2 regions of the Chitinimonas sp. JJ19 genome follow, and region 2 is predicted to be linked to the other one. Evidence: predicted binding sites of a transcription regulator. Region 2 holds the regulator's gene; the other holds the start of a gene.

Region 1 (8,542 bases), on a different contig from region 2:
ATGACCGAGAGCCGGGCGCGCTCTTCTACCTCGGCCATTTCGGTGATGTCGCGTGCGCTGTGCATGGCGCCGGCGATATGGCCATCGGCGGTGAGGCAGGGCTCGAAGCGGAAATCAAGACAGCGGTGGCCTTGCGATGGGATATCCCGCCAGCCGCGATTGCGGGTGACCTGGCCACCCAGCGCGGCCTCCAGGGCTTTGTTGAACTTGTCTGCATGCTCGCTGGGGTAGAGCTGCATGGCGTGTTGTTCCAGCACGTCCTGCATCTGCCGGCCCAGCATTTCGGCGGCGGCTGTATTGGCAAAGCGGCAGACCAGTTCCTTGTCGAATACCAATACCGCATCCCCAAAGCGGTCGAGCAGCGCTTCTGCGTAAGACCAATCCGGCTTGGGTACTTGGGGTTCGGACATGACGAGTCTGATGCAAGGATGGTGTAAATACTTTAGCCGATTCTGTTGCTTCCGTCCGGTTTGCCTTGTGTGGCGCTACAATCGCTGGCGTTGGTAGAAAGGCTGCCCCCTTGTTTGTCCGGGCGGTGTTTTATCCGCCCTTATCTAATAGGTTCTCAATCAGGTTCTGCAAAAGGCCACCATGATCGTCACTTTTCCCGATAGCCCTTACCGCCTGCATCAGCCTTTTCCGCCTGCTGGCGACCAGCCCTCTGCGATTGATGGCTTGGTCGAGGGGCTGGAGGATGGCTTGCGTTTTCAGACGCTGTTGGGGGTGACGGGGTCGGGCAAGACCTACACCATGGCCAATGTGATTGCCCGCACCGGCCGGCCGGCCATCGTGATGGCACCTAACAAGACTCTGGCGGCGCAGCTGTATGCCGAGTTCCGGGAGTTCTTTCCCGAGAACGCGGTGGAGTATTTCGTCTCTTATTACGATTACTACCAGCCCGAGGCCTATGTGCCCAGCCGTGATCTGTTCATCGAGAAGGATTCGCAGATCAACGAGCATATCGAGCAGATGCGCCTGTCGGCCACCAAGGCCATTCTGGAGCGGCCCGATTGCATCATCGTGGCCACCGTATCGGCTATCTACGGTATTGGCGACCCCAGCGACTATCACAAGATGATTCTGCACGTGCGGGAAGGGGAGAAAATGCCCCAGCCCGAATTAGTGACCCGCCTGGTGCAGATGCAGTATGAGCGCAATGAGATCGACTTTGGTCGCGGTACCTTTAGGGTGCGCGGCGATGTGATTGATGTGTTTCCCGCCGAAAATGCCGATCTGGCAGTGCGTATCGGCATGTTTGACGACGAGATTGAGCAGATACAGCTGTTCGACCCGCTGACCGGCCATATCAAGCAACGGGTGGGGCGTTTTACCGTGTTCCCCTCCAGCCACTATGTCACCCCGCGCGCCACAGTGCTGCGCGCCATCGAGACCATCAAGGAAGAGCTGCGTACCCGGCTGGAGTTCTATCACAAGGAACATAAGCTGGTAGAGGCGCAGCGGCTGGACCAGCGGACCAAGTTCGACCTGGAAATGCTGCAGGAGATGGGCTTTTGCAAGGGCATTGAAAACTACTCGCGGCATTTCTCGGGCAAGCCGGCTGGCTCGCCGCCGCCCACGCTGATCGACTACTTGCCCGAAGGCGCCTTGATGTTCCTGGACGAGTCGCATGTGCTGATCGGCCAGGTGGGTGCCATGTACAAGGGCGACAGGTCGCGCAAGGAGAATCTGGTCGATTATGGCTTCCGCCTGCCCAGCGCGCTGGACAACCGGCCGCTCAAGTTCGAGGAATTCGAGACCATGATGCCGCAGACGGTGTTTGTCTCGGCCACCCCAGCCAAGTACGAGGCCGAGCACCAGGGCAAGGTGGTGGAGCAACTGGTACGTCCTACCGGCCTGGTGGACCCGGTTATCCATGTGCGGCCGGTCACCACCCAGGTTGACGACCTGATGAGCGAGATACGCAAGCGCACCGACGTAGGCGAACGGGTGTTGGTGACCACGCTCACCAAACGCATGGCGGAGCAGCTGACCGATTACTTTACCGAGCACCATATCAAGGTGCGTTACCTGCATTCGGATATCGACACGGTGGAGCGGGTGGAGATATTGCGCGACCTGCGCCTGGGCGAGTTTGATGTGCTGATCGGCATCAACTTGCTGCGCGAGGGCCTGGATATTCCCGAGGTATCGCTGGTAGCCATACTGGATGCAGACAAGGAAGGCTTTCTGCGCAGCGAGCGCTCGTTGATACAGACCATAGGCCGTGCCGCCCGTAACCTGAACGGCACCGCCATACTCTATGGCGACCGGATTACCGACAGCATGCGCCGCGCCATCGACGAGACCGAGCGGCGGCGGGCCAAGCAGGTGGCGTTCAACGAAGCCAACGGAATCACCCCACGGGGCGTGGTCAAGCGCATCAAGGACATTATCGACGGGGTGTATGACGAAGATGCCGCCCGCGCCGAGCGGCTGGAACGCCAGGGCCGTATCCTGCTGGAGGATATGGATGAGAAGACGCTGGCCAAGCAGCTCAAGCAGATAGAAAAATCCATGATGGAGGCGGCCAAGAACCTGGAGTTCGAGAAGGCGGCCGAACTACGCGACCAGTTGCACAAGCTGCGCGAGCGGGTTTTTGGCGCTGGTTGACGGCGTATCACCCCCGAAACAGGAGCGCCCTTGCGCAAGGCAAGGGCGCTTTTTTTATGCTGCGATTGCGGCATTGTTTGCCCGGTTTTGCCACCGTGCCGTAGTTGTCCCCAGAATTATCCACAGTCCCGCCAGGGGGCATCGGGCCTGCAAAAACGGCGGCCCTGGTGCCGATTGCGGCTGGCCTGTTGCGTTAGGCCCAGTATCTACGGGGTGGTAAAAACAACTGTTGCTTGCGGCGGGTCGCATCACTAGAATTAGTAGTCAGAGCAGTCAAAAAACACTACATATAGTGTTTTCCACATTTTCTACACAGAATTATGCACACCCCATTCCGGGCCTGCCGGAATGTACTTTTAGGGTGTGCGTTCAGGGTAGACGGGCTGAACAGGCATCTCCTGCCAGCCTACGCACCATCTGAACATCCCACCCAGCTCGGGGCCTTGGCGCGCATGGCGCCCAGGGTCTCGTAGGCAATCAACACCTAGAAAAGGGGAAGTCCTCACATGTACGCCACCACCGATACCGCCAGCACCACACGCGCCTCGTACCCACAGGGTAACGACAGCGTGGGTTCGACTGCCGCTCAGCAGGTTGCCGAGTACAAAACCATACGCCGCAACGGTGCCGTCGTGCCGTTCGAACCTATGAAGATCTCGGTTGCCGTGACCAAGGCCTTCCTGGCTGTGCATGGTGGTGCTGCTGCGCAATCGGCCTCGGTGCGCGAGACGGTGCAGCGTGTGACCGACCTGGTGGTGAACGCCCTGATGCGCCGCAAGCCTGAAGGCGGCGCCATCCACATTGAAGATATCCAGGACCAGGTTGAACTGGCCCTGATGCGCTCGGGCGAGCACGATGTGGCCCGTGCCTATGTGCTGTACCGCGAGCGCCGGCATCAGGAACGCCTGGCCAAGGGTGAGGCAGAGCATGCCCCAGTGGCCGGCATCAATATCAATGACGAAGGCGTGAGCAAGCCGCTGGATGTGGCCAAGCTGCGCGCCATTGTGCAATCGGCCTGTTCGGGCTACGAGACGGTGACCGACCCCGAGCACATCATTACCGAGACCCTGAAGAACCTGTACGACGGCGTGCCGGCCGAGGAAGTACGCAAGTCTGCCGTGCTGTCCGCCCGCCAGCTGATCGAGAAGGAACCCGCCTACAGCCGCGTGACCGCCCGCCTGCTGATGCACAGCCTGCGCCGCGAAGTGCTGGAAGAAGAAGTTACCCACGAGGAAATGGCGACCCGTTACGCCGAGTATTTCCCCAAGTTCATCAAGCAGGGTATTGAGGCCGAGCTGCTGGACCCGGAGCTGGCCCAGTTCGACCTGGCGCGCCTGGGCGCTGCCATGAAGTACGAGCGCGACTACCAGTTCGACTACCTGGGCCTGCAAACCCTGTTCGATCGTTACTTCCTGCATATCCACGGCCATCGTATCGAGCTGCCGCAGGCCTTCTTCATGCGCGTGGCCATGGGCCTGGCTATCCGCGAGATTGATCGCGAAGCCCGTGCCATCGAGTTCTACAACGTGCTGTCGACCTTCGACTTCATGTCGTCGACCCCGACCCTGTTCAACTCGGGCACCCTGCGCTCGCAGCTCTCCAGCTGCTACCTGACCACCATTGCCGATGACCTCGATGGTATCTATGAAGGCCTGAAGGAAAACGCACTGCTGTCGAAGTTTGCCGGCGGCCTGGGCAACGACTGGACCCCGGTGCGCGCCCTGGGCTCGCATATCAAGGGCACCAACGGCAAGTCGCAAGGTATTGTTCCCTTCCTCAAGGTGGTGAACGACACCGCCGTGGCAGTGAACCAGGGCGGCAAGCGCAAGGGCGCCGTGTGTGCCTACCTGGAAACCTGGCACGCCGATATCGAGGAGTTCCTCGAACTGCGCAAGAACACCGGCGATGACCGCCGCCGCACCCACGACATGAACACCGCGAACTGGATACCGGACCTGTTCATGAAGCGCGTGATTGAAGGCGGTGAATGGTCGCTGTTCAGCCCCAGCGAAGTGCCCGACCTGCATGAACTGTTTGGCAAGGCCTTTGAAGAAGCCTACGTCCGCTACGAAGCCAAGGCAGAGCGCGGCGAGATGCGCGTATACAAGAAGATCCCGGCCCTGCAGCTGTGGCGCAAGATGCTGACCATGCTGTTTGAAACCGGCCACCCCTGGTTCACCTTCAAGGACCCCTGCAATATCCGCAGCCCGCAGCAGCACGTGGGTGTGGTGCACTCGTCCAACCTGTGTACCGAGATCACACTGAACACCAACGACAACGAAATCGCTGTGTGTAACCTGGGTTCGGTGAACCTGGTCAACCACATGGTGAAGGGTGCCGACGGCCAGTTCAGCCTGGATGGCGACAAGGTGAAGCGTACCGTCCGCACCGCCATGCGCATGCTGGACAACGTGATTGATATCAACTTCTACCCGGTCAAGAAGGCACGCAACTCCAACCTCAAGCACCGCCCCGTGGGCATGGGCATCATGGGCTTCCAGGATTGCCTGCACATGCTGCGCGTACCTTACGCATCGGACGCCGCAGTCGAATTCGCCGACCGCTCGATGGAAGTGGTGGCCTACCACGCCTACTACGCCAGCACCGAGTTGGCCGAAGAGCGCGGCAAGTACCCCAGCTACGCCGGTAGCCTGTGGTCCAAGGGCATCCTGCCGCAAGACAGCATCGACATGCTGGCCGAAGCACGCGGTGGCTATGTTGAAATGGATCGCAGCGAAACCCTGGATTGGGCCACCCTGCGCGCCCGCATCGCCACCTACGGCATGCGCAACTCCAACTGCTTGGCCATCGCCCCGACCGCGACCATTGCCAACATCGTCGGCGTATCGGCCTCGATCGAGCCGAACTACCAGAACATCTTCGTGAAATCCAACCTCTCGGGCGAATTCACGGTGATCAACGAACACCTGGTGCACGACCTGAAGGAACGCGGCCTGTGGGACGACGTGATGATAGGCGACATCAAGTACTTCGACGGCTCGCTGTACCGCATCGACCGCGTACCGCAAGACCTCAAGGACATCTACGCCACCGCCTTTGAAGTGGAAGCCCAATGGCTGGTGGAATGCGCCTCGCGCCGCCAGAAGTGGATAGACCAGGCACAAAGCCTGAATATCTACATGGCCGGTGCCAGCGGCAAGAAGATGGACGACCTGTACCGCCTGGCCTGGGTACGTGGCCTGAAGACCACTTACTACCTGCGCACCCTGTCGGCATCCAGCGCCGAAAAATCCACCGGCCGTGGTGGTGAACTGAACGCCGTGCCCGTGGGCGGTGGCCAGATCGCCGCAGCCCCGGCAGCTGCCGCTAGCTATGCCGCAGGGGAGGGCGCCGCTGAGTCGGCAAAGTTTTGCAGCATTGACAATCCCGAGTGCGAAGCCTGTCAATGACAGGCTGAGCGTGAGGGATAGCGGCGAAGCCACAATCCCGGGCGGTCGTGAGACCGCCGCTGACGCAGTCGGTAGTGCAGAGTCTGTCAATGACAGGCTGAGCGCGAGGGATAGCTTTGAGGCCACAATCCCGGGCGGTCGTGAGACCACCGCCGACGCAGTCGGTAGTGCGAAGCCTGCCAGTGACGCAGTGGCAGGCTCGGCGAAAGCCGAGCTGACGCTGGGCGAGGTGCTGGCAGCTGCCCGCGCCGCCCAGCAGATGCCGACATCGCCGGGCCGGCTCAAGGCTTGGCGGGCCGCCTGGCCTAAGTGGTAGTAGTCAGTAAGTAGTTTTGAAGTCGCAGAAATGAGAAAGCCCGTGATGTTGGAGCATCACGGGCTTGATCTGAACGGCATGGTGGTGTGGGAGTCCCTCTGCCACCATTTGTGCGCATCCAAGACGAAGCCCGATGCTGGAGCCGACAAAGCAGTAAGGTAGGAAAGAAGGGTTCGGTAGAGCCCTTCCTGTTAAGCAAATCAGCTGATTGTTTGGTTTGCTTAACCGGAAGTGTTTAGTGGCTAGGCCGCGAGTGTTTTCAGCGGGAGTGCGTCCCGCAGCCGCCTTACTTTCTTTGCTTCGCCAAAGAAAGTAAGCAAAGAAAGGCGACCCGACGGTGTCGCCCGGCTGCGCCGGGTTCCCTGCTCGGCGACGCCGACGGGAGCTGGGCGCTCCGTAGCAAAGATTTTTGATCGTTCCTGCGCTGGAGCGGTCTTATTTGAAATTGATTGAGCAACGATAGAGATCGGGAGAAAACGACATGCTGTCTTGGGACGATACCCCCGCACAACCCGCCGCCAAGCCGGCCGCCCCGCAAGCCCCGGCCCAGCCGCAATATGCGTTCGCCGCCGCACCAGCCGCAGCCGACTACAACACGGCCAGCGTGCAAGCGCACACCACCAGCCGTGTCAGCGCCGTGGACAAACGCATCATCAACGGCGGCACCGACGTCAATCAGCTCGTCCCATTCAAGTACAAATGGGCTTGGGAGAAATACCTGGCCACCTGCGCCAACCACTGGATGCCGCAGGAAATCAATATGCAGCGCGATATCGAGCTGTGGAAGAACCCCAACGGCCTGACCGAAGACGAACGCCGCGTGGTCAAGCGCAACCTGGGCTTCTTTGTGACCGCCGATTCGCTGGCCGCCAACAACATCGTGCTGGGCACCTATCGCCACATCACTGCACCAGAGTGCCGCCAGTTCCTGCTGCGCCAGGCATTCGAAGAAGCCATCCACACCCACGCCTACCAGTACATCGTAGAAAGCCTGGGCCTGGATGAAGCCGAAATCTTCAACGCCTACCACGAGATCAAGTCCATCCGCGACAAGGACGACTTCCTGATCCCGTTCATCGACGCACTGACCAACCCCAACTTCAAGACCGGCACGCCCGAGGCCGACCAGCAACTGCTCAAGTCGCTGATTGTGTTCGCCTGCATCATGGAAGGCATGTTCTTCTACGTGGGCTTTGTGCAAATCCTGTCGCTGGGCCGCCAGAACAAGATGACCGGCGCTGCCGAGCAGTATCAGTACATCCTGCGCGATGAATCGATGCACTGTAACTTCGGTATCGACCTGATCAACACCATCAAGCTCGAGAACCCCCACCTCTGGACCGACGCCTTCAAGCAAAGCCTGACCGCGCTGTTCCAGCAAGCCGTGGAGCTGGAATACGCCTACGCCGAAGACACCATGCCCCGTGGCGTACTGGGCCTGAATGCCTCCATGTTCAAGGACTACCTGCGCTTCATCTGCAACCGCCGCATGCAGCAGATCGGCCTGGAACCGCTGTTCCCCGGCGCGACCAACCCCTTCCCATGGATGAGCGAGATGATCGACCTGAAGAAGGAAAAGAACTTCTTCGAAACCCGCGTGATTGAGTATCAATCGGGTGGGGCGTTGAGCTGGGATTGATTCGAAAGGCGGCCTTAGGCTGCCTTTCTTTTTACCCTTACAGAGCTGTAATAATAGGAATGTCGAAGATCTCCTGCTATCGTTAAGGAGCTAGTTGCCATGTTTTTACTGAATTATCAGATGGAGTGTCCATCTGATGAGCAGGATTTAAATATTTTACTGAGGTTTAGGAATAGCATAGCTCATGGTGATCGAAAGATGCCCATAGACTTTGATAGGATCGATAAAATTTCAAAAATTGCCATTAAAATTTCGACTGATTTCGCGGTCTCGGTTGATGAGGCTTGCAAACAAAAAATTTGGATGAAATAAATAGCTAATTTATAGATTATGGGTTGACCTGCCCGGGGATTTTCGGATCAGCTGAAACTTGAGAGGCTGGCCTCATGCAACCGGAGACTAGCAAAAGGGGGCAGGTCTCAATACTGTTCGGTTAGATTGATTTCAGCGGCCGCTGCCGCGGATGAATCAACTTGGGCTCAACCATGGCTACAGTGCAATCCAGTGGCTGTCGTCGTGGATAGCGGTGATCATGCGAGGCATACGGCGAATTGCGCCGAGTGACCT
Region 2 (8,542 bases):
TGCCCTGCTCATAGCGCTCGGGGCAGGTTGCCGGCCCACCCCAGGACGATGCCACGACCGCAATGCGATCGCCACGGCGTAATTTGCGTGGGCGTATTATCGGGGGGTGGCTCAAATCGTTGTTCCTTGCGGCTGCGTCACAAAAGGCCGCACCACGCTCAGCAGTCGAGCCGCATAGCTATCCTTCTCGCCTACCGGCGCCACATAGTGCAGCGCCTCCTTTGCTGCGGCCTCGCCAGCCAGTCGCAGCATCACCCAACTGGCCAGGTACTGCGAGGCCAGGCAGCCCCCTGCAGTCGCCAGATTGCCTTCCGCATGGAAAGGTGCGTCCACCACCTGGACACCGGCCTCCTGCACCCAGGGTTTGGTGATCAAATCCGTACAGGCCGGCAAGCTGCTCAAGAGACCCAGGCGAGCCATCAACAAGGTGCCCGAGCACTGGGCGCCGATCAGCTGCCGCGCTGGGTCCAGCTTCAACCTGGCCAAGGTGGCTGCATCGGCAGCGACCTCCCGGGTCTTGATACCACTACCAAACAGCACCACCTCGGCTTCGTTGGCAAACTCCAGCGGCTGTTGGCTGCTGATGCCGACGCCATTCATGGAAGTCAGTTGCGGCGCCGACCCTGCAATCTCCGCCTGCCAACCCAGCCCACGCAGGCGATTGAGCATACCCAGCGCAATAAATGAGTCCAGCTCGTTGAAACCGTCAAACGTAACAATGGCGATGCGCATGCAGCACGCTCCTCAATCAAAGCGCAGGGTGTAGCGCATATCTGGCCCCACCTGGCGGCTATCCACCAGCCTTGGCGCCAACTTGTCGGCCAGTCGTGCCAGACTGAAATCTGCCATATGGGCAGCGGCACTCCCCAGCAGGACAGGCGCCTGATACAGCACCAGTTCATCCACCAGGCCGCTTTGCAGCCAGGCGCCATTCAAGCGCCCACCCGATTCCACCGTCACCTCATTCATCCCGCGCTGCCCCAGCAAGGCCAGCGTAGCTGCTAAATCAACCCGCCCGGCACCATCCGGCAGCGCCACCACCTCGGCCCCGGCTTCCCGCAAGGCATCGGCATGGCTGGACGGCGCATCGGCGGTAATCACCAGCGTCTTGCCCGGCGCTGTCAACATGCGGGCATTGATCGGTAGCTGGGCGCGGCTATCGAGCACCACGCGTAGCGGCTGCCGGCCATCCCAGGCAAGTCCATCCAGCTCACGCACCGTCAGCAGTGGGTCGTCCTTCAATACCGTACCGCTACCGGTCAACATGGCGCAGGAGCGGGCACGCAGCCTTTGCACATCCGCCCTGGCCGCCGGCCCGGTAATCCATTGCGATTCGCCGTTGGCCAGTGCTGTCTTGCCATCCAGGCTGGCTGCCAGTTTTAGCCGCAACCAAGGCCGCTGCCGCTCAATGCGGGACAAAAACCCCTTCAGCGACTCGCGTGCCTCCGGCGCCATCAGGCCAACTTCGGCCGCAATACCTGCCTCTCGCAGCATGGCCAAGCCCTTGCCAGCCACCAAGGTATGCGGGTCAACCAGGGCAGCCACTACCCTGGCAACACCCGCCTCGATCAGGCCCTTGGCGCAAGGTGGCGTGCGGCCATAATGGGCACAGGGCTCAAGGGTGACATAAGCCGTGGCGCCCACCGGGGTCTCGCCCCTGGCGATCGCATCACGCAAGGCCATGACCTCGGCGTGCGGGCCACCGGCAATCTGGGTGTGGCCCTGGCCGATCAGCCTGCCATCACGCACCAGCACGCAGCCCACGCTGGGATTGGGCGTGGTGATGCTCCGCCCCCCCTCCGCCACCCGCAAGGCCTGCGCCATAAAACCGTGGTCAGCTGCACTGAAACTCATGCCTGCCGTGCCTCGATCAGCTCCGCCAACTGGGGAGAAATGCGGCGCCGCCAGCGGCTACCCAGCGCAGCGCCATGCTTGTTCCACCACACCCCAGCGAACACAATGGCCAAACCGATCAGGCTCAAGGTAAAGGCAAACAGCAGGCTATCCTCAAAGACATCGTAGGCCAGATAGCCCAGATAACCCGCCACACCCAACCCGCCGAAAACGGCAAAGGCACGGCGCGACAGCACTGCGCCGACAAAGATCAGGCCCAGATTGATGCCGCAATAGATAAGCTTGCCGAACTGGCTGCCCGAATCCATGGCTGACAGCGCCCCCCAGAAGGCCAGCAGCCCGAACAGATAGAGCCAGAACGCATAATCTTGCTTCAACATCCGGGTACGCAGGTCTATCACCAGCGCCAAGGCCAGCATCAGCAAGCCAAACCCGAGCGAGACAAACTTGCGCAGGTCCCACACCGATGCGTAATAGCCGCTATAGTCGTCTGAATTGGCCAGACCCATGGCGATCCAGGCCGCCACGTCCATGCTCATATACCAGAGAGTGACAGCCACGGGCATGGTCATGAACGGCAGCCTGTAGCGCCACAGCATGACGGCAGCGGCGACCAGCGTGGCCAGCTCCATGATCAGCCAGCGCCAGTCTATCCAGACATGGAAATCACTGTATTGGCCACCATCGTCCCAGTGGCCCATGGCAGCCTCCACGCCGTAAACCGCCAGGGGAACCAGCACAATGCTCAGCGTCAGCAGGATGCCAGCGGGGATGCGCAGCTGCTTTGACTCCAGAAACCAGACACCCAGGCGCCAGGCCAGAAAACCATAGGCAAGGGCGAAAACCGTCAGCGAAACCGGCCCCCAGGTGGCGTAGCCCACGGTCATGAACAGGCTCATGGCCGCGATGGCGATTGCACCACCCAGGTAATACAGCACGTGGGCAAACCGGAACTGCGCATGGTCGTCCGGATTGGCTTGGGTCAGGAACTGCCACAAGGCATCTGCCTGGCCTGCCTGCAGTACGCCCTGTGTCTCGGCATGCGTCAGATCTTGGCGGCTTAACTTCATTTCTTGCTCACCTCTCGTATCAAGTCGCGGAAGTCATCCACATCCTGGAAGCTGCGGTAAACCGAGGCAAAGCGGATATACGCCACCTTGTCCAGCTTGGCCAGTTCGGCCATCACCATCTCGCCTATACGCCGTGACTCCACCTCGCGCTCGCCCAGCGACAGCACTTTCTGGTCTATCCGGGCTATGGCTTCATCCACCAGTTGGGTAGGCACTGGCCGCTTATGCAGGGCACGGTGAAAGCTCACCCTCACCTTGTTGCTGTCGTAGTCGGCACGGCTGCCATTGGCCTTAACCACTTGTGGCGGCCTGACCTCGGCCGTCTCGAAAGTGGTAAAGCGCTTGTCGCACCCGGCACATTTGCGCCGTCGCCTGATGCTATCGCCTTCTTCCGAAAGGCGGGTATCGACCACTTGGGTATCGGCCGAGCCACAGAACGGGCATTTCATCTCGCTGCTCCGCTACTTGAATAGCCGGCATTCTAACCGTGGCGCGGCCTGCAGCGGGCTAAAACCAGTCAACTGGCACAGGGTCACGGCCAGCACAGAAACACGTCTGTCATGCCGATTTCGATCAGACGTAACAAACGCCACTTATGCTGCAACGCACAAATCACCTCACAGAGCTGACCATGCCTTACTCACCGCGCCATCCGAAACCGTCTACCTTTTTTGCCGAGCCGCTGCTGACCATCGCCGTCACCGTGCTGTTTACCTACGCACTGGTGTCCGACCCCCGGCCCGCCGCCCCTACCCAGCCAGATTCGCCGGTGCTGGCCCAAGCAGGTACCCGCCATGCTGGCTGAGCCACTGATTGCCGCGCCACCGCGCCAGCCGAGCCTGCGTATTCGACTGATTGACGTGCTAGGCCTGCTGCTGCTTGCCCTGCTGGCCATGGCCTGGCGTTGCGCCACCGTGGACGACTGAGCGCCTGTTGGTGGACGCAAGTCATCGATGGTTGTAACAGGCTGCGCGGGTGCCAGGGAAAGCCCCGCACTGCGGCTTTCCCGAATGCCGAAACCGCCAATGGCTAGGCTTGCCGCAGCGCAGCATGATGAATGGGTTCGCAACAGGATGGCTGTTCCGGGACAGAAAGCCCTCTTGTGCCCTCCCCCTTCCTCCTCTCCCCGAGGGCATGGGGGGTGGGCAGCGTCCTGATGTTGACCATACGCTCAGGGCGCTGCTGTGGACGGTGTTGTTGCTCCGTGCTGCGTCTCCCCTATGACAGCAGCGCTTCTCAGGGCCGCCAGCGCTTCATCGCGGGCGGCCCGATTTTTTTCTGCCAACTGGCGCACCGCCAGATAAAACGCCGAAAAATCGCCCCCCAACTGCCTGAACAAAGCCCGAAATGCCGGTACCTTCTCGTGGTAGGTCGCCAGAGACGCCATATGGGCATTGTTGGGATGGGGCTGGAACCAAGCGTCATAGCCCAGATAGCCTCCCCACTCCGCCTTCAGCGCTTGGTAGCCGCGCTCCAGCTCAGCCTGTATCTCGACTTTGGCAGCACGCTTGGCGTCATCGGCCTGCTCGCTGGTATAGACAGCCTCCAGCAACGCCCTGCCCTGCTCCATCAGCCGCCTGAAGGCCTGCCGCCGCTGCTCCGCCCTGGGATAAGCCTCACGCGCTGCGGCATCGCCCTCCAGTGCCAGCCAACGCTCGTAGCCCTCCAGCTCCACGGCCGTGGCGAAGGCCTCGTTGAAACCACTGTCGTCCTTGATATACAGCTGCTGATGGGCCAGTTCGTGAAAGATCAGCCTGGCAAGCACAGCCTTGTCGTAGCGTAGGGTGGTATTAAGCAGCGGGTCCGAAAACCAGCCCAGGGTGGAATAAGCCGGAACACCGTAAAGGAATACATCCTCGCCCAGGGCCTTGCGTGATTCTGCATATTGCTGGGCTTCGGCCTCGCTGTAATAGCCCCTATAGCTCAGGCAACCGGCAATAGGAAAGCAGCTTTCCTGGGGTTTGAGCGACAGCGGCGGTGTGCTGACGATGTTCCACAGCGCATAGGGCCGGCCCAGATCAGCATAGCGGGTGTAGCTGGCATTATCGGGCAGCTTCAGCTCGCGTATGGCGAACTCACGCAACCGTTGCGCCAGCCTCAGCTTGTTCGCCGTCTCAGGCGTGGTCGCCGGGTCGGCCAGTACCTCGTCTATGGCTCTGGCTTTACTCATGACCTCGGCCTGCCCGGTTGCCGCCTGGCCAACAAACGCCACGCTGGCACAGCCCGTTACACCCAGGCAGAACAACAAACCCAGCAGCCGTCCCAGCCATGCAGCCATCAGGCCACCTTGGGCTTGGCAGCCCGCAGATTCAGTACCACCAATGCCAGCACGCCAGCCACCAAGCCCCAGAAAGCAGAGCCTATACCGCCCAGGCTGACGCCCGATGCCGTCACCAGAAAAGTGATCAAGGCGGGCTCACGCTGATTGTCCTCGCGCATGGCCAAGGCCAGTCCGCTGGAGAGCGCCCCGAACAAGGCAATGCCGGCAATGGCCAAGACCAACTCCGTGGGGAAGGCCGCAAACAAGGCCCCGACCGAGCCCCCCAGCAAACCCAGCAGCAGGTAGAAGCCACCAGCAGCCACGCTGGCGCGATAACGCTGTGCAGGGTCCTCGTGCGCCTCCTTGCCGGCACAGATGGCGGCAGTGATGGCCGCCAGGTTGAGGGCAAAACAGCCGAACGGCGCCAGCAGCAGGTTGGTGAAGCCTGTCCAGCCCACCAGGGCCGAAACCGGGGGCTCGTAGCCAGAGGAGCGTAGCACGGCAACACCGGGGATGTTCTGCGAGGCCATGGTCACGATAAACAGCGGCAGGCCTATGCCCATCATGGCAGTCCAGCTGAACTGCGGTGTGGTCCAGACTGGCGCGGCAAAGGCAAAGCTCACCCCATCCAGCTTGATCAGGCCGAACCAGGCAGCCAGCAAGCTCCCCACCAGCAGCACGGCCACCACGGCATAGCGGGGCAGAAAACGCTTGAACAACAGATATGCCAGGAACATGGGCAGCACTATCCAGAACTGCCCCTGCATGGCGGTAAAGGCATTGATGCCGAATTTCAGCAACACCCCTGCCAACATGGCCGCCGCAATGGAGAGCGGAATGTATTTCATCGCCCGTTCAAACCAGCCCGTGATACCGCACAACGTAATCAAGGCCGCCGAGAAGACAAACGCACCAATGGCCTCACCCATGCCGTAGCCTGCCAGGCTGGTAGTCAGCAAGGCGGCACCCGGCGTGGACCAGGCGGTAGAAACAGGAATGCGGTAGCGTAAGGACAGACCTATGCAGGTCAGCCCCATGGCAAAACCCAGCACCATCAACCAGGAAGCCAGTTCAGCCGGGGTGGCACCAGCCGCCCGGGCCGCCTGGAAGATAATCGCCGCCGAGCTGGTATAGCCCACCAATACGGTAATGAAACCGGCAGCAAGTGACGGCAGGGGGATCAGCTTGTACATGTCAGAAGGCGCCAGCAATAAGGGACAGCCAGACAATAGACTAGCCCATGTAGCGCAAGCCCGGTACACCTGATGGCCAGTGGCCGACACAGTCGCCCCACCTACCCAGCAAAACGCCACGGCTGACCGTGGCGTTCTGGGTACTCCTCTTGACTAACAACAAGCGTGCAGCAACGACTTACTTGGTTGCCTTGGCGGCAAAACCATCAGCCTTGATATCCACCTCCAGCACCTCGCCATACTTGGCAGCGATGGGCCGTATGGCCTCGGCCTTACCGACCAGCACCATTTGCAGCTTGTCCTTGGGGAAATGCTTGTCTATCAGGACACGAGCCTGCTCCGGCGTCAGGCTATCTACCTTCTGGCTGAACTGATTGACCTGCTCATCGCCAAAACCATAGATGAACATCTCGCCCAGCAAACCGGCAAGCTGCGCGCCCGTCTCATACCGGGGCGGGAACTGTCCCTTCACATAGGCCTTGGCTGATTCCAGCGTCTCGGCATCAATGCCGCGCGTCCACAGGCGCTGATAGGTTTCGGTGGCCAGCGCCAACGCCGCTTCGGTCTTGGGCAGTGCGGTAAAGCTGGATACCGCAAATGTGCCGTTCTGGCCATAGGTGGTAAAGCCACTGCCAGCCCCATAGGTCAGGCCGGAGTTCACCCGTAGCTCATCATTGAGCCAGGAAGTGAAGCGTCCTCCCAGCACCGTATTGATCACCTGCAAGGGTACGTAGTCCGGGTCGCCGCGCGAGATACCCGCACCGCCAAACAAGAAGGTGGTTTCCCGCGCATCCTCCTTGTTCACCAGCAACACCCGCGCCTTGCTGGCCTGGGTGGGGCTGGCCGGCAATGCCGCCGGTGCCGCACCCTCGGCGCGCCAGCCGCCGAACAGCTGCTCTATCTGGCCACGCATTTCAGCAGTCTTGAAATCACCTACCACCACCACGGCCGAGGTGTCAGGACGATAGTAGCGACGGTGGAAAGCCGCCAGATCGCTGCGCTTGAGCTTGGCCAGGCTGCTGCCCGTCCCCTCTATCGGATTACCATAAACCCCTTCACCATAAAGCAACTTGGCGTAATAACTGCGTATGACGTTGCGCGGGCTTTCCTTGGCCTGCTTCAACTCATCCATGGTGCGTGCGCGCAGCTTGCCGAACTCATGCTCCGGAAAACTCGGCTGCTGGACGATATCGGCCAGCATGGGCAGCAGGGTCGCCACATCATCGCGGGCAAAACTGGCGGCCACCATGCTGAACTCGACACCGCTGCCACCACCGATATTGGCGCCACGGAAATCAAAGGCATCATCCAGTGCCTGCTTGCTGTATTTCTTGCTGCCCAGCAGCACGCCATCTGCCGTCAAATTGGCCAGGCCAGCCTGGGTGCCATCCAACGCACCACCAGCACGGCTGATCACGCGTACGGCCACCAGCGGGACGTCATGGCGCTCCATCAGGTAGACATTGAGGCCATTGGGCAGCTTGGCCGTGGCATAGGCCGGCAGGCGGAATTCGCCTGCCAGGGCAGAACCGGCCAGCGCAATCAAGCCAGCCAGGAAGGTTATCTTCAGCATCATCAATCCTCCTTGGCCGCGAGCACGCCAACCGTGCGTTGCGACTTCTTCAGGTATTTGGCAGCAACCGTCTTGATATCGGCAACCGTGAGCCGCTTGTAGGCAGCAGGTACATCAAACAGCTTGCGGTAGTCGCCGCCGAACACCTCATAGTGCCCTATGCTGGCCGCCTGGCCGTTGATGGTCTCCAGGCTGCGATAGAACTCCACCACCTTCTGGTTCTTGACCTTCTGCAACTCCTGCTCGGTCACGCCCTGCTTTACCACGCGATCCAGCTCGGCAGTAAAGGCCTGTTCCAGCTTGCCCGCAGCAACGCCATCGGCAGCCACAGCGTAGAATTGCATCAGGCCGGGATCAAACGTATCGCCTTGCCCGGCATCCACATCACTGGCCAGGCGCTTGTCCACCAGCGCCTTGTAGAGACGCGAGGTCTTGCCGCTGACCAGCAGGCTTTGCAATACATCCAGCGCGTAGTGATCGGGATGGTTGGTTTGCGGCACCTTGTACGCCACCATCAGATTGGGCGTGGTCACCGACTCCTTGCGCACGAACACACGGCGCTCGCCCACCTGTTCTGGCTCCACCGTGCGGA

Evidence for each region. Region 2 encodes NrdR, which represses ribonucleotide reductase genes. Its sites were predicted from a motif close to AAANACNATATATNGTNTTT; they were not measured.
Region 1: V7714_RS00615 (ribonucleoside-diphosphate reductase subunit alpha) is a predicted target of NrdR. The motif match lies at 2,889-2,908, and genes of this name have one in related genera.

The regions. Positions count from the first base shown of each region.
Region 1 is NZ_JBAMDD010000001.1:135,198-143,739, forward strand. It holds gene V7714_RS00605 (putative bifunctional diguanylate cyclase/phosphodiesterase) at 1-410, opposite strand, end outside; gene uvrB (excinuclease ABC subunit UvrB) at 592-2,610, shown strand; gene V7714_RS00615 (ribonucleoside-diphosphate reductase subunit alpha) at 3,117-6,020, shown strand; gene V7714_RS00620 (ribonucleotide-diphosphate reductase subunit beta) at 6,818-7,975, shown strand; gene V7714_RS20585 (MAE_28990/MAE_18760 family HEPN-like nuclease) at 8,096-8,287, shown strand.
Region 2 is NZ_JBAMDD010000003.1:41,127-49,668, reverse strand. It holds gene V7714_RS04730 (S66 family peptidase) at 1-115, opposite strand, end outside; gene V7714_RS04725 (DJ-1/PfpI family protein) at 112-732, opposite strand; gene ribD (bifunctional diaminohydroxyphosphoribosylaminopyrimidine deaminase/5-amino-6-(5-phosphoribosylamino)uracil reductase RibD) at 745-1,854, opposite strand; gene V7714_RS04715 (DUF2157 domain-containing protein) at 1,851-2,924, opposite strand; gene nrdR (transcriptional regulator NrdR) at 2,921-3,373, opposite strand; gene V7714_RS04705 (hypothetical protein) at 3,520-3,729, shown strand; gene V7714_RS04700 (hypothetical protein) at 3,719-3,850, shown strand; gene V7714_RS04695 (aminopeptidase) at 4,096-5,202, opposite strand; gene V7714_RS04690 (benzoate/H(+) symporter BenE family transporter) at 5,202-6,377, opposite strand; gene V7714_RS04685 (M16 family metallopeptidase) at 6,556-7,953, opposite strand; gene V7714_RS04680 (M16 family metallopeptidase) at 7,953-8,542, opposite strand, start outside.